Linked DNA regions of Metallumcola ferriviriculae. The protein of the gene in region 1 binds, or shares a complex with, the protein of each later gene. Links are inferred from orthologs where the notes say so. Each region holds a gene or a part of one and is shown on either strand. Other genes may lie near its edges.

The links. Proteins that work in one complex are often made in the same cells at the same time.
Region 2: the proteins of uvrB (region 1) and pcrA are in contact, whole or in part, in a crystal structure (PDB 7EGT), measured with the Thermus thermophilus proteins. The link is inferred for Metallumcola ferriviriculae from one-to-one orthologs. Residues at the interface, in WP_096411307.1 of Thermus thermophilus: Glu23, Leu25, Arg26, Asp27, Gly28, Glu29, Arg30, Phe31, Arg55, Glu326, Asp327, Phe328, Glu379, Ser382, Gln383, His398, Gly400, Arg401; in WP_096412145.1 of Thermus thermophilus: His654, Arg656, Phe657, Gln666, Asp668, Glu669, Lys680, Arg681, Leu682, Ser683, Lys685, Tyr686, Ala687.

Annotation. Positions count from the first base shown.
Region 1 is NZ_CP121694.1:721,755-724,934, forward strand. The notes cover bases 241-3,180. They hold uvrB (excinuclease ABC subunit UvrB), read left to right. Parts: upstream 241-684; coding sequence 685-2,676; downstream 2,677-3,180. Other genes in these bases: MFMK1_RS03680 (PDZ domain-containing protein), read left to right, coding at 241-590; uvrA (excinuclease ABC subunit UvrA), read left to right, coding at 2,723-3,180. Also shown: more of MFMK1_RS03680, read left to right, coding at 1-240. UniProt on the Escherichia coli protein: The UvrABC repair system catalyzes the recognition and processing of DNA lesions. A damage recognition complex composed of 2 UvrA and 2 UvrB subunits scans DNA for abnormalities.
Region 2 is NZ_CP121694.1:3,394,934-3,398,122, forward strand. Bases 271-3,181 are described here. They hold pcrA (DNA helicase PcrA), read right to left. Parts: upstream 2,846-3,181; coding sequence 695-2,845; downstream 271-694. Other genes in these bases: ligA (NAD-dependent DNA ligase LigA), read right to left, coding at 271-642; MFMK1_RS16770 (response regulator), read right to left, coding at 3,065-3,181. In the rest of the region: more of ligA, read right to left, coding at 1-270; more of MFMK1_RS16770, read right to left, coding at 3,182-3,189. UniProt on the Escherichia coli protein: A helicase with DNA-dependent ATPase activity. Unwinds DNA duplexes with 3'-5' polarity. Translocates on single-stranded DNA with 3'-5' polarity. Initiates unwinding more efficiently from a nicked substrate than double-stranded DNA.

The sequences.
Region 1 (3,180 bases):
TGATACTACCGGTGGTAGCCGGTCTTGGCTACGGCGATCTGGCCTTGACTTCCGTGCCGGAAAAGAAAAGCCGACGTACCGCTGTTTTTCTAAATATCTACAGCTTGGTGCTGCTTTTATTGGCCATTGCTGCGTCTTATTGGCCCATATTGGCAATTTCCGCCGCCTTATTCGCGCCCCTGGGGCATGAATATGTCATTAAGCTGGGGCGGCAGTCGGAATTGAAGGGTGAACCTCTTTATGTTTCCCCGGAAGAAGGGGTTATGGTGCTTGATGTACTGCGTGGGACTGCCGCTGCCAGAGCCGGTCTTAAAAGCAGTGACATTATAAAAACCATGAACGGGGCGTCCATTAATAATGGTTCCGACCTGCGCATGGTGCTGGAAAAAATAGATGAACCGCGGTTGGAGATTAGTTATATCAACCGCAGCGGTCAAAGTGTGCGCAAAGTGGTGGCGAAAGATGATCGGGAACCGTTTGGTACCATTTTGGTGCCTGAGCCCTATCAGCAGCCTCAAGTGGAATTTGGTTCAGCGGGATTGTTGGTGAGATGGTGGCGTCGACTAATGGGAAAATTAGGGCGCGGCTAATATCTGAGGGGGCCGGGCGTATGTCTGGAATAGCAGAATATGATATAATGTGCTGATAGCCCGGAATGGGCTGGGATTTGGAGGTGGTGAGACCATGGCAGGATTTAAGTTAAAATCCGAATACCAACCCCGGGGAGACCAACCTAAGGCAATAGACCAATTAGTAGAGGGGCTAAATAGAGGTGAACGACATCAGACTCTGCTGGGTGTCACCGGGTCAGGTAAGACTTTTACCATGGCCAATGTAATCGAAAAGGTGCAGCGTCCGACGCTGGTTATTGCGCATAATAAAACACTGGCTGCCCAGTTGTGCAGTGAATTTAAGGAGTTTTTTCCGGATAATGCTGTAGAATATTTTGTCAGCTATTATGATTATTATCAGCCGGAGGCCTATGTACCTCAATCTGATACCTATATTGAAAAGGACGCATCGGTTAACGATGAAATAGATAAACTGAGACACTCTGCTACCGCCGCTTTATTTGAACGGCAGGATGTAATTATTGTGTCCAGCGTTTCCTGTATTTATGGTTTGGGGTCGCCTGAGGACTATGAGCAGATGATGCTTTCCCTGCGGGTGGGCCAGGAGTACGACCGGGATGAAATCCTGCGCAAACTGGTAGAGATACAGTACAATCGTAATGATATAGATTTTTCCCGTAATACTTTCCGAGTACGGGGTGATGTGGTGGAGATATTTCCCGCTTCTTTCAGCGAGAAAGCGATCAGAGTGGAACTATTTGGTGATGAGATAGAGAATATCTTAGAAATAGATACTCTTACCGGTGAAATTTTAGGGCGGCGCAGTCATATAGCAATTTTCCCGGCCAGTCACTATGTTACCGAAGAGGACAAGCTGAAAAGGGCCATTATCTCTATTGAAGAAGAATTGGAAGAGCAGCTTAAATATCTGCATAGTCAAAATAAACTGCTGGAGGCCCAACGCATTGAACAGCGCACCCGCTATGACTTGGAGATGATGCGGGAGATGGGCTTCTGTCAGGGGATAGAAAATTATTCGCGGCACCTTACCGGCAGGAAGACCGGGGAACCGCCCTTTACATTAATTGATTATTTTCCGAAGGATTTTATGTTAATCGCAGATGAATCTCATGTGACAATCCCTCAGATAGGCGGGATGTATCATGGGGACCGTTCCCGTAAGAATACCCTGGTGGAGCATGGCTTCCGCCTGCCTTCGGCTATGGATAACCGGCCGCTTAGATTTGAAGAATTTGAAAGTAAGGTTACCCAGATGGTATTTGTTTCCGCTACACCGGGACCTTATGAACAGCAGCACAGTAAGCAGGTGGTAGAGCAGATAATCCGCCCTACCGGACTTTTGGACCCTGAAATTCATGTGCGTCCTGTTAAAGGGCAAATAGACGACCTATTGCATGAAATAAATCAGCGGGTAGATAAGCAACAAAGGGTATTGGTCACCACTTTGACCAAACGGATGGCTGAAGACCTTACCGACTATTTTAAAGAGATGGGTACTAGGGTTCGCTATCTCCATTCGGAAATTAATACCCTGGAGCGGATGGAAATTATCCGTGACCTGCGCTTGGGTGAGTTTGATGTGTTGGTGGGTATTAATCTTCTGCGTGAGGGCTTAGATTTGCCTGAAGTATCATTGGTTGCCATTTTAGATGCCGATAAGGAAGGCTTTCTCCGTTCGGAGCGGTCACTGATCCAGACCAGCGGACGGGCTGCTCGTAACGTTGACGGCATGGTCATCATGTACGGTGACGTGATTACCGAGTCTATGCGAAAAGCGATTAGTGAGACCAATCGCCGCCGGCGGATTCAGACTCAATTCAACCGGCAGCACAATATCACTCCGGCTACCATCAGAAAGGCGGTGCGTGATGTGATTGAAGCAACTAAGGCCGCCGAGACTGAGAGTAAGTATCTTACTCGTAAAGATATGCAGAAGATGCCTCAGAGTGAATTGAAACAGATGATTAACGATTTGGAAAGAGAAATGCAGCAGGCGGCCAGGGAGCTGCAATTTGAGCAGGCGGCGAAGCTGCGCGACTTGGTTATTGAACTGCAAGGTCAATTAAAGGGATTAAAGAAGTAAACGGTGCCGGCAAATAAAACAAGCTAGCTGCGGGAGGAAATATAACATGACAAAGGACCTGATCATCAAGGGTGCCAGAGCACACAATCTGAAAAATATAGATTTGACTATTCCCCGGGACAAGCTGGTGGTATTTACCGGCCTCAGCGGGTCCGGCAAGTCTTCCCTGGCGTTTGATACCATTTATGCCGAGGGTCAGCGGCGCTATGTGGAATCCTTGTCCGCTTATGCCCGGCAATTTCTCGGACAGATGGACAAACCGGATGTGGACTATATCGAGGGGCTTTCCCCGGCTATTTCCATTGATCAGAAAACTACCAGCCGCAACCCCCGGTCTACGGTGGGTACGGTAACGGAGGTTTACGATTATTTACGGCTGCTTTTTGCCCGGGTGGGTGAACCTCACTGCCCGGATTGCGGCAGACCCATTACGCAGCAGACCGTAACTCAGATGGTAGACCAGCTGATGGAATACCCGGAAAAAACAAAGCTGCAGATTTTAGC
Region 2 (3,189 bases), 2.7 Mb from region 1 along the record:
AGCAGCCACCTTGGGGTCCAGCTGCCTTAAGGACCCGGCGGCTGCATTACGGGGATTGGCGAATAACGCCTCATCTGCCTCCTGCCGCTTTTTGTTAAGCTTGATAAATGCCGGTCTGGGCATATATGCTTCGCCACGAACCAATAAGCGCTGCACCTGCCGTCGCAATTTCAGCGGTACAGACTGTATTGTCTTGATGTTGGCCGTAATATCTTCCCCTATTTCGCCATCGCCTCTGGTAGCACCGACAACTAATCTGCCATCATCATAAGTGAGGGCCACAGAGAGACCGTCAATTTTAAGCTCTACTATATACGTAACAGCTTCTCCGGCTAACTTCTCTACTCGCCGGTGCCATTGGTACAATTCCTCTTCCCCAAAGGCATTGTCTAAGCTAAGCAAAGGTATTGGATGATTTACCGTGGTAAATCCTTCCCTAGGAGCGCCCCCAACTCGCTGGGTGGGCGAATGCGGGTCCTGGGACTCGGGATGTTCTTCCTCTAATTGCTGCAGTTCCCTCAGTTTGTCATCATATTCTCGGTCCGTAATTGTCGGTTGGTCCAATACATAGTATTGGTAATTATGATCCTCCAACTCATCACGTAATTGCTTAATTTTATTTTCTATGCTTGCACTACTCAAAGTGACAACCCCTTTCATGCATTCGATACCTAGAAAAAGGCATCCCTTCCATTCACTTACTGACCTTACGTAGCGGTGCATAGGCCAGAGCCAGTACTTTAATGCCCTGGTCAGGAAAAGCAACCGTAACCTTGACATCACTGCCGCTGCCTACCACCTTTACCACCGAACCCTCACCAAACTTGACGTGGTAAACTTTATCACCCAGGTTGAATATCTGTCGGCCCTCACTGTCAGCTTCACTTTGTGTCACATTATTATTTGCCGCCGCAATCTTTGGAGCTGCATCGCCACCGAAAAACTGATGTGGTATTTCATTTAGAAACCGCGATGGGCTGTTATATTGGGTATTGCCATACATATGGCGTCTCCAGGCGTAGGTTAGGTAAAGCTGCTGCTGGGCCCGGGTCATACCCACATAGCAAATGCGTCTTTCTTCTTCCATCTGCTCCGCTTCAAGCAGCGACCGATTACTGGGAAACACTCCATCTTCCAGCCCAACTAAAAATACCACCGGAAACTCCAAACCCTTGGCAGTGTGTAAAGTCATCATGGGCACCTTATCCTCGCCCTCATAATTATCTATATCGCTCACCAAAGAAACCTCCGCTAAAAATCCTTCCAAGTCTTTTTCTTCGCTGTTACGGTCATATTCCTGGGTAACAGTGATAAATTCACGGATGTTCTCCCGCCGGGTCTGCCCTTCAGGGGTCTTGTCCTGTTCCATCTGTTCCCAATAGCCGCTTTCCTGAAGTATCGTTTCTACTAGTTGGGTAACGGGAAGCTTCACCTTGGCATCCATCAGCTTCTTTAGCAAAACGGCAAAACCATTTACGGCGTTTTGGGCTCGCCCCCCCAGATCAACAGTTTTAATGTCCGTCAATATCAACTGGGCCACAGACTGATTCTGGTTAGCTGCAGCTGCAGCTAACTTTTCCCAAGTAGCCTGCCCAACACCTCGCCGTGGTTCATTGATTGCCCGGGCCAGGCTGATATCATCCGCCGGGTTAGCCAGCACCCGCAGGTAAGCTAAAATATTTTTTATCTCTTTGCGATCATAAAATCGCACCCCCCCCAGTACCTCGTAAGGAATATTACCCTTAAGGAGCCAATCTTCTAAAGCCCTCGACTGCGCGTGTACCCGATAGAGGATGGCACAATCCCCCAATTTAAAACCCTCTTGGTGTAGACGAAAAATTTCTTCCGCCACAAACCGTGCTTCAGCCCGCTCGTCCTCACCCTGGTACTTGATGATTTTCCGGCCCTCTTCATTTTCTGTCCAAAGATTCTTAGGCTTCCGGCCCATATTTTGCTTAATAACTTCGTTCGCAGCCCCGAGAATATTGCGGGTGGACCGATAGTTTTGTTCCAAACGAATTACCTTTGCACTGCTATAATCATGTTCAAAATCAAGGATATTCTGGATATCCGCACCCCGCCAGCCGTAGATTGACTGGTCCGGGTCTCCCACAACACAGATATTTTCGTGTTGCTGAGCCAGGAGTTTAACCAGTATGTACTGGGCATGGTTTGTATCCTGATACTCATCTACTAAAATGTATTGAAACCGATTTTGATAATATGCAAGTACTTCCGGCTTACGGCTAAACATCAGTACAGTCTGCATAATTAAATCATCAAAATCCATGGCATTATACTTAAATAACTTTTCCTGGTATAAAGTATAAACCTTGGCCACCTGCTCATCAAAAAAGTCATCAGCCTTCTGCCTAAACTTCTCCGGAGTATATAGCTGGTTTTTGGCATTAGATATTTTAGCCGCTATTACTCGAGGAGTATAACGTTTTTCATCCAGCCCCAGTTCCTTGACACAGCTTCCAAGTAATGTCCGCTGATCCGCAGCATCATAGATGACAAAGTTTCGGCCATAAGGCAGGTGGTCCGTTTCCCGGCGTAAAATACGCACGCAAGCCGAATGGAAGGTACTGACCCACATACCGGACACCGGATAAGAGAGCAGTTTTTCCAAACGCTCTTTCATCTCATTTGCCGCCTTATTGGTAAAGGTGATTGCCAATATCCTCCCGGGGTCTACATCCATTTCGTCTAATAAATACGCAATACGGTGCGTGATAACCCGAGTCTTACCCGAACCAGCACCGGCAATTATCAAAAGCGGACCTGATACTGAGGTTACCGCTTCTTTTTGTTCAGTGTTTAAATGCTCTAATAAACGGCTCAAAACTTTTCCCCCTTATTTACTACTATTCCCCTATTATTTCGAAACAGTCACAATCGTTTCCTGCCGCTTAAAGAAGAAAAGCTGCTTCATTTCTTAAAATCCAGACGGGGCTAAATACCCCCACCCTCGTAAAGGGTCAAATTCTTAACTAAACCCTTATTACAACAGGAGCTCCGTTTACTTGACTAAGAAAAAGTATTCCCCGGAATGGGGAATACTTCACTTATTATAGTATCGGTTTTTCGGCCTTCCTACCTTCCCATAATCTGCTTGGACCAATATATCCCCCCGGTCCACAAGATACATTAAATATCTGTGCACCGTAGGATACGCCAAACAAACCC